Regions from separate parts of the Providencia xihuensis genome, predicted to be linked through region 3. Evidence: predicted binding sites of a transcription regulator. Region 3 holds the regulator's gene; each other region holds the start of a gene.

Region 1 (3,291 bases), 410 kb from region 3:
TCCCAGCCTATTTTGCGGATGGTAAAACGCAGCCAGAGCTCGATAAGTACGTGATTAAACCACTATTTTCCCGTGAAGGTGCTAATATCCGTATTATTGAAAATGGCAAAGAAATTGCCGCTGCGGATGGCCCATATGGTGAAGAAGGGATGATTATTCAACAATTCCACCCACTACCGAAATTTGAAGGTAGCTATACCTTAGTCGGGAGTTGGTTGGTAAATGATCAACCTGCTGGAATTTGTATTCGTGAAGATAAAGAGCTGATCACCCAAGATCTGTCCCGCTTTTATCCACATACGATCATAGACTGATCAATAGCTAGATCACAAAAGCCCAAGCAATTGATTTTGTTTGGGCTTTTTTATGTCTTAAAAAATATGACAACCTAAAATATCCGTACGGTTGGCTCGAAATATGACGACAATATTCCTATAAACACAACGAAGGCATTCCTCTAAATAGTTCGAGTTAGCGCAAGGCGGCAAAACAAAGCTATCCCTAGGAGCATACATAAGTATGTAACTAGGGTAGCTGCGTGAAGCCAACGTAGTGATCACTCGAAATATGACGACAATATTCCTATAAACACAACGAAGGCATTCCTCTAAATAGTTCGAGTTAGCGCAAGGCGGCAAAACAAAGCTATCCCTAGGAGCATACATAAGTATGTGACTAGGGTAGCTGCGTGAAGCCAACGTAGTGATCACTCGAAATATGACGAGGAAGAGCCGACGATGACCGACAACATACTCAACGATGCCGATACAATTCCTTCAATCGGAGTGCTTACCTCTTCTTCACCATCCCAAGTGCCTAAAATTGGTAAAATAGGCAAGTAGTGTTCCGCCGATGGGTTTGATAATTTGCCATCTTCCCTTTCTAACCCTTTAGTTAGTGGATGCGGGATCGCTTTACTTTGCAAGTTATCGTAGACAAACTGTTCAAAAGACAAAGCCCATGGATAAGGCTCTGCTTGGTCATTTTGCCAGTTCATAGCACGAAGATTGTGCACCACATTGCCACTGCCCATAATCAATACACCTTGCTCTCTGAGTATCGCTAACTTCTTGCCTAATTCATGGTGCCAAGTTGCAGGTTTTGTGCCATCAATGCTTAGCTGGATCACGGGAATATCTGCCTCTGGGTACATGCGTACTAAAATTTCCCATGTCCCGTGGTCAAGCCCCCACTCTTCCTTATCGAGGAAAATAGGTTCTGGTGCGAGTAAATCTGCAACTTGCTGGGCAAGTTCTGGTGAACCTGGCGCTGGGTATTCAATTTGGTATAACGCCTCTGGAAACCCGCCAAAATCATGGATAGTTTTAGGCTTTAACATCGAGGTCACTGCCGTGCCGCGCGTATACCAGTGCGCTGAAATCACCAATATCGCGTTTGGACGAGGTAAGGTTTTGCCGAGCTGCTCCCATGCTTTGGTATAAGGATTATCCTCTATCGCATTCATTGGGCTACCGTGGCCTATAAAAATCGCGGGGATCTTGCTATTCACGACTGAAGTATTTACCGACATGATGATTTCAACTCCAACTCAATTAATTTCTGCTTACAGCATACGCTTTTGTGCAAAAAACACAGTGGCCTAATTATGAGTATGATCATCAAAAAAATTGAAAAGGCCACGAGGTGTGCAACTCAGTGGCCTTCATAAGATTCTATATGCTGAACGTACTATCAATAAATTAGCTAAAATTAGCCCATTTATATTTAAGTTTAAAAAACGAACTCTTCCTCAAAATACGACGAAGACATTCCTCTAAATAGTTCGAGTTGTGGCTAGGCGGCAAACGAAGTCATTCTTAGGAGCATACATTAGTATGTGACTAAGATGACTAAGAGAAGCCAACAACGCCACAGCTCGAAATATGACGAGGATCAGCTCGCTTTCTTTTCATGCTGCAAACGATATTGTACTAAATCCTCGATAGTCACTACCGTCAAGCCATGTTGCTTACCAAAAGCCGCCACTTCTGGCGTACGCGCCATTGAGCCATCATCGTTGGTCAATTCACATAGCACACCCGCTGGCTTGAACCCTGCTAATGAGGCTAAATCGATAGACGCTTCTGTATGGCCACGGCGTGCTAATACACCACCTTCACGACCCCGTAATGGGAAAACGTGGCCTGGGTGGTTCAGGTCTGCTGGCACTGCGTTATCCGCAATCGCTGCACGAATGGTAGTAATACGGTCTGCAGCTGAAACGCCAGTAGTAACACCGTTTGCCGCTTCAATCGTCACAGTAAAGCCCGTTTGATTTTGGCTGGTGTTATTTTCTACCATCATTGGCAGTTCCAGTTTTTTGCGACACTCTTCAGTGATACACAGGCACACAATACCGCTGCTGTAGCGAATGGTGAATGCCATTTGCTCTGCAGTCATGGTTTCTGCTGCAAAAACTAAATCGCCTTCGTTCTCACGATCTTCATCGTCCAGAACAAGAACACCTTGGCCTTGGCGTAAAGCTTCGATAGCTTTTTCAACACGTTCGATTGGATTACCGAATTCGGAAAGTAGCGTATGATCCATGGTAAAAACCTCTTAAATAGTTATTAACTAGTTACCAGAATCAAGGCAGTCTTAGGATTACGAGAAATGATGAATAAATAAATCGCCCATAAGTGGCAATCTACCCATTCAGGTATGCAGAACATGATTGTGCATTACGGCACAAATATGCAGATACAGTTAATTCTCTCCCATCCGGACTATAACCGTCGGCTCCAGATTCACACTGGATCTGCTGACCTTTATCACTAAAATGATAAAGCGCTCGCGGGCTTCATGCGCGTTGCATGTTACCGCCGGTGGGGACTTTCACCCCGCCCTGAGATAAACGCAATTAATATAACGCCAATAATTCAACTACGCAACGGTGTCTTTCAAAACTGGCGAGCCTCTCACACTTTTGGCCAAAAAATATGAATAAAAACCTATAGTTATCAGGGGTAATTAAAATACAGGCATCACCTGTTACCACCAAGGCATAAAAAATCGCAATAAGACGTAAATTGTCCTAAATATCAGTCTAAACATCACACTTAACTAAAATAATTTATTGACTTGTATAATAATAACCAGCAATAAAAATATCATTAAAGGAATACTAGGGTGAAAAAGTACCGTTTTATCTTTCCCATCTTTTTAGTCATCGGTCTCTTATTTTTGGTCGGAACTGCTTTTGCGCTTTATTCTGGTATGGATATGGCAAAAAATGGTATTAAAACAACAGGAATAGTCACCGATCTCGACATTAGTGTTTCGGAAGATAAA
Region 2 (3,291 bases), 1.5 Mb from region 3:
TGCGGAGGTGCAAAAACAATACCCTGAAGTCACTGCGCAAAAAGTGATTGTCAGTGAAGCGGGTGCATCAGTGTACTCCGCCTCTGAGCTAGCCGCGCTAGAATTCCCAACCTTGGATGTGTCTTTGCGTGGTGCCGTATCGATTGCTCGCCGTCTACAAGACCCGCTGGCTGAACTGGTTAAAATCGACCCGAAATCTATTGGCGTGGGTCAATATCAACATGATGTTAGCCAAACCCAACTCGCCCGTAAACTGGATGCCGTTGTCGAAGACTGCGTAAACTCCGTAGGTGTAGACTTAAATACCGCGTCAGTCGCTTTGCTTACCCGTGTTGCAGGCTTGAGCAAAATGATCGCGCAGAACGTGGTTGATTGGCGCGATGAAAATGGCCAATTCAATGACCGAAAACAGTTGTTGAAAGTAGCTCGCCTTGGGCCTAAAGCCTTTGAACAATGTGCAGGGTTCCTGCGTATCACCAATGGTGAGAACCCGCTGGATGCGTCAACAGTTCACCCTGAAGCTTACCCTATTGTTGAAAAAATTCTGCAAACCGTCCGCCAGCCATTGAAAGACATTATGGGTAATTCACAAGTGCTCAACACACTGAGTCCGCGTGATTTCACCACAGAACAATTTGGTGTACCCACCGTTACAGATATCATCAAAGAGTTAGAAAAACCAGGTCGTGACCCACGCCCTGAATTTAAAACCGCTACCTTTGCAGAAGGTGTGGAAACAATGAATGACCTCGTTTCTGGCATGATTTTAGAAGGTGCGGTGACCAACGTGACCAACTTTGGTGCGTTTGTGGATATCGGCGTACACCAAGACGGCTTAGTGCATATCTCTTCACTTTCCAATAGTTACGTCGAAGACCCACACAAAGTGGTGAAAGCGGGCGATATTGTGAAAGTGAAAGTGTTAGATGTGGATATTGCCCGCAAGCGTATTGCCCTCACCATGCGTTTGGACGAACAAGCAGGGGATTCTCATAGCGCACCTCGCAAAGCGGCACCAGCACAAGATAAAAACGCACGTAAAGCCCCTGCACCTCGTGGCAACTCACGCCAAAACGTGAATTCATCAGGTAACAGTGCTATGAGCGATGCACTTGCCGCTGCGTTTGGCAAAAAAAAGTAGTCTGATTAAGCTAAATACCCCAATAAATTCATTGGGGTATTTAGTATTTTCTAGAAATATCTTCACTACTAAATTAATAAACAAATCCAATATATTGTTCGAAAATCAACCCAGCCAATTCTTTTCGCCTTATTCCATCGCTATCTAAAAAACACCGCTAACTCCATGCTTCGTTGATCCACATCAAGTCAAATTGACGAAAAAAGAGGCTAAATATAACAAAAGGTGGATGATTATGATTCTCATTGTTAATTAGATTTATTTTTGTTTTACTCTGCGTTTTGCTTGTGGACACAAACTTTTCTAACAATAATTATCCGTATCATTATGAATTGAATCGTTAGGAAGATAATAGGAAGACACTATGGCTATACTTCCTCAATGCAGTTACAAAATTCTGGGCTTCTCCCCCGAAATAAGCCCTGCATACCGACAAAAATTATTGTCTCTCGGTTTATTACCGGGCTCCGTTTTTAAAGTGGTGCGTTTAGCGCCTTTTGGCGATCCTGTACAAATCGAAACTCACCGCGTTAGCTTAGTGCTACGCAAAAAGGACCTCGCCCTACTAAACCTTGATGAAGCGCCTACCGCTTAAGTCTTCTTTTTTGATTATTGGCAAACACTATGAAACGATTGACTATCGGCTTAATTGGTAACCCCAATGCAGGTAAAACAACCCTTTTTAACCAGCTAACAGGGTCAAGACAGCGCGTCGGTAACTGGGCTGGTGTCACCGTTGAGCGCAAGGTTGGCCGCTTTCACACGGATGACCACAAAATTGAGCTTGTCGACCTCCCTGGCACCTACTCGCTCACGACCATTTCGGAACAAACCTCCCTCGACGAACAAATCGCCTGCTACTTTATTTTAAGTGGCGAAGCTGACATGTTGATTAACGTCGTCGATGCGTCGAACCTAGAACGCAATCTCTATCTCACATTACAACTCGTTGAGTTAGGCGTCCCCTGTATTGTCGCCTTGAATATGTTGGACATCGCCCAAAGCCAACATATTGATATCGATATTGCTAAACTGGAAAAACAGCTGGGATGCCCTGTGATCCCAATGGTTTCAACCCGTGCAACAGGTATCGATAAACTGAAAAAAACCATTGATACTCATCCAAAAAATAACCAAAAAGCCCTTGTTGAATATCCACCACAGCTATTACAAGCTGTTGATTCATTGTCTGAACAAATTTCAGCTCAACAATTTAGCCACCAACAACGCCGCTGGTTAGCCCTGCAAATTCTAGAAGGGGATATTTATAGTCGCCAACGTGCTGAAATTTCAGAAACGCAATTACAAGCCACTCGCCAGCAACTCACTGAAACATTAAATGAAGAACCTGAACTTCTGATTGCTGATGCGCGTTATCAATCTATTGCGACCATTTGCCAAGCGGCGATCAACAATAGTGCCGCTGAACCTAACCGACTGACGCAATCACTGGATAAATTTATCCTCAACCGTTGGCTAGGCGTCCCCATTTTCTTGTTTGTGATGTACCTGATGTTCGTCCTTGCCATCAATATTGGTGGGGCACTTCAGCCGTTCTTTGAAGGGGCCTCTGAGGCGATATTTATCCATGGTATTCAGTGGGTTGGTGCCTACTTTAGTTTCCCTGATTGGCTCACTATCTTCTTGGCTCAAGGTGTTGGTGGCGGTATTAATACCGTTCTGCCATTGGTACCGCAAATCGGGATGATGTACCTGTTCCTTTCCATCCTTGAAGACTCAGGCTATATGGCACGAGCCGCTTTCGTGATGGACAGATTGATGCAGGCGCTGGGCCTACCGGGCAAATCGTTTGTTCCATTAATCGTCGGCTTTGGTTGCAACGTCCCATCGATTATGGGCGCTCGTACCCTTGATGCCCCACGTGAAAGGCTGATTACCGTTCTGATGGCGCCGTTTATGTCTTGCGGCGCAAGGCTGGCAATCTTCGCGGTATTTGCCGCAGCTTTCTTTGGTAAAAATGGCGCGAGTGTCGTGTTCTCCCTGTATATTTTAGGGATTGTGGTCGCTATCCTCACGGGGCTTTTACTCAAACATACCCTCATGCGTGGTGAAGCATCGCCATTCGTGATGGAACTACCCGTGTACCACGTGCCGCACGTCAAAACGTTGTTAATTCAAACGTGGCAGCG
Region 3 (3,291 bases):
GACGTATGGATATTTGGTGGGATGGTCGTTCAGACTGGAACGCCAACAATGAAAAAGCGTTATATGCTGGTGTGATGTATGATCTTAAAAACTGGGATCTTGCGGGTTGGAAAGTGGGGACATCCTATATTTATGGTTGGGACGCAAAACCAAGTACTAACTCCCAATATGCCCAAGATGTGCGTTTAAAAGAAAGTGCGTGGAATTTTGATATATTATATACCGTTCAAACAGGTCGAGCAAAAGACACTCTCTTTAAGTTACACTTCACCAAATATGATAATCATACCGATATCCCTAGTTATGGTGGTGGTTATGGAAATATCTTCCAAGATGAAAAAGATATTAAATTTATGGTAATGATGCCATTTACGGTTTTTTAATGAGTTAAGTAAATAGCGGTTACCATTGTAATATCTATAATGGTAACCAACTAAAAATACACATAGCATATATATGCAATATCAAACTATTAAATAGAATAAGAAAATATACTTATATTTAAAGTTTGAAATTTAAAAATAAGGTGGGGATAGATCCACCTTATTTTTAATATGTAGTCATTATCCTAGTACAGAAAAACAAATGATTATAACGAAGCAATTCCTTTATCATCTTCATTATTAGTGATAGGCGTATCATGTTTTATTTTATCTTTTAATTTTGTGACTTTATCCATATGAGAAACACTATTTTTGACTTTAGCTTGTCCTGAAAGGATGCCGCCTTTTTTAATCGATAAACTGCTGTAGTGAATTGTTCCATGGACTTCGCCATTATTTTCGATACTAATGGACTCAGAGACGCACTCACCCTCAACTTGGCCATTAATAATCAATTCTTTACAAGTAATATTACCCGTCACTTGGCCGTTGAGCATAACTTTTACAGTATTATCTTTCCCTGTAATATTGCCAACCACCTTGCCGTAAATATGCACTTGCTCGTTAGATGTTATGTTGCCTTCAAACATAACATCCCTTGAGATAATTGTATTCGATTTTTCTTCACTAAGCGTTGGGGTTGATATCGTAACTTGTTCTTCTATCTTAGAAATAATATCAGGTTCACGAATTGTAGTTGTTTCTTCTAGAGCTTGTTTGTTTTGTCTTTTGGTGAACATTTTACTTACCTTTTTTTGATTGAAGTATAAGATCAAGAACAGAATTGATAATACAAATGAAAATAAGGTGATGGCAGTATGACGAAAAAACCATCCTATTAAAGTAAGAAACCAGAAGAAAAAACTAGTGTTAATAAAAAGATATGTTTTTTTCATCAGTTAATCTCTTACGAAGTACGAGAGTAATCCAAATAAGTCTAGCTAAAAATATATGAATTACATCATATAATTGTAATTTAACTTTTTTATTACACTAATCTTGCTTATTAAATTAAAAGCAAGCCAAAATTTGGTCGTAATATGTTGAACTTATTTTAGACATTAATTAGATAAATCATATGACAGTGATATAAAAAACAGATGCAATGTATGTTTTAAATGACGTTATGCATCACTATGATACCATTGTAAATATTTTAAAATAGAGAGATGAATTTATCCGACAAACAATATAAAGGATTTGAAGTGAATTGCAACTTATTATAGAACACTTCAATATTTCACCTTAATGACATATTTTAGTGATAAATATAAAGTGAATAAGATAAATTATGGGTATTCTAACTGGAAAAGGTTAATTTATCGGTGAATTGATGCAATAAAAAAGCCTGATAACGATAGCATCAGGCTTTTGAAGAATGGGTCACCATCAAGTTACGATGGCGATTAATTTATTACTCTTTTGCTTCGTGTGCGTCAGCGTTATCGCGGCAATCACCATCAGCACAGTGGCCATATAAGTATAAGCTGTGGTTAGACAGTTTAATACCATGGCGAGCAGCGATATTTTTTTGGCGGGTTTCAATCGACTCGTCAGTAAACTCAATCACTTTACCACAATCTAAACAAATTAGGTGGTCATGGTGATGTTGCTGAGTTAATTCGAATACAGATTTTCCACCCTCGAAATTATGGCGTGTAACGATACCTGCATCATCAAATTGGTTCAATACACGGTATACAGTCGCTAGCCCGATCTCTTCGCCCATGTCGATCAGCTTTTTATAGAGATCTTCCGCACTGACGTGGTGGCACTCAGGCTCCTGAAGTACTTCCAAAATCTTAAGTCTTGGAAGAGTGACTTTGAGTCCAGCATTTTTCAATGCTTTATTGTTGTCTGTCATGCGGGTTTGTCCTGTATCTTAAATCATAAATTTAACAATAATGAGACATTTTTAACATAAAACCAGTTGTCTTCTAAACTGATTTACAATTATAGGCATGGAAAATAAAAATAGAAACCATGCATTGTCTCATTATTTTGATAATCTCTTATAAGTCTATCCAATAAGGATATTTAATCGATTATTTTAGACTGAATGATGCTCTGAGGTGGTACATTTTGAGCGGAAAATGATTCAATCTATCAGCAACACATATTTTTAATCGACTAGCCGAGAATTTCAGCTAATGACATTTCTTCAGAGATTTGTTTGACCCATGCATCCACTCGTTCATCTGTTAATTCAGGTTGGCGATCTTCGTCAATCGCTAAGCCGATAAAGTGGTTGTCATCCGCCATACCTTTAGAAACTTCGAAGTGGTAACCTTCAGTAGGCCAGTGTCCAACAATCACCGCACCTCGTGGCTCGATGATATCGCGAATTGTGCCCATCGCATCACAAAAATATTCTGCGTAGTCTTCTTGATCTCCACAACCAAAGAGCGCGACAAGCTTACCGTCAAAATCAATTTCTTCTAATGTTGGGAAAAAGTCATCCCAATCACATTGTGCTTCGCCGTAATACCAAGTTGGAATACCAAGAAGTAGAATGTCAAAAGCCTCAATGTCTTCTTTGCTACACTTAGCAATATCATGAACTTCTGCTACATCTTTGCCTAATCTTTCTTGGATCATTTTGGCAATATTTTCTGTGTTACCTGTATCACTTCCGAAGAAAATACCGATGACTGCCATAAACTGATTAACCTCTTGTTTTTCTAAGAGAGAAAGAAGGAATTTCTCAACTTCTAGAACTCATTTAGAACGAAAATAAATAGAATTTTATGCCTTATTCTGGCGAAAAAACTTTTATAAGTCTGTCAAATTTGTGTGATTTACTAAGAGAGCGTTACTTGAGTATTGTCTCATCAACGTGCTGAAGTTGTGACATCAAGATTTCTTCTATTAATTCACTGCGGCTTATATTTTTTTCTTCAGCTAACTG

Evidence for each region. Region 3 encodes Fur, which represses iron uptake genes when iron is present. Its sites were predicted from a motif close to ATAATAATGAGAACNACTATCAA; they were not measured.
Region 1: a site for Fur is predicted at 1,601-1,623, ahead of ygiD (4,5-DOPA dioxygenase extradiol). Genes of this name have one in related genera too.
Region 2: a site for Fur is predicted at 1,371-1,393, ahead of feoA (ferrous iron transporter A). Genes of this name have one in related genera too.

The regions. Positions count from the first base shown of each region.
Region 1 is NZ_CP169565.1:3,563,821-3,567,111, forward strand. It holds gene ACE2AL_RS16035 (glutathionylspermidine synthase family protein) at 1-314, shown strand, start outside; gene ygiD (4,5-DOPA dioxygenase extradiol) at 707-1,531, opposite strand; gene ribB (3,4-dihydroxy-2-butanone-4-phosphate synthase) at 1,894-2,547, opposite strand; FMN riboswitch at 2,706-2,856, opposite strand; gene ACE2AL_RS16050 (DUF3592 domain-containing protein) at 3,130-3,291, shown strand, end outside.
Region 2 is NZ_CP169565.1:246,132-249,422, reverse strand. It holds gene ACE2AL_RS01105 (Tex family protein) at 1-1,141, shown strand, start outside; gene feoA (ferrous iron transporter A) at 1,506-1,736, shown strand; gene feoB (Fe(2+) transporter permease subunit FeoB) at 1,766-3,291, shown strand, end outside.
Region 3 is NZ_CP169565.1:3,151,686-3,154,976, reverse strand. It holds gene ACE2AL_RS14205 (OprD family outer membrane porin) at 1-383, shown strand, start outside; gene ACE2AL_RS14200 (polymer-forming cytoskeletal protein) at 590-1,123, opposite strand; gene fur (ferric iron uptake transcriptional regulator) at 1,798-2,247, opposite strand; gene fldA (flavodoxin FldA) at 2,514-3,041, opposite strand; gene ybfE (LexA regulated protein) at 3,196-3,291, opposite strand, start outside.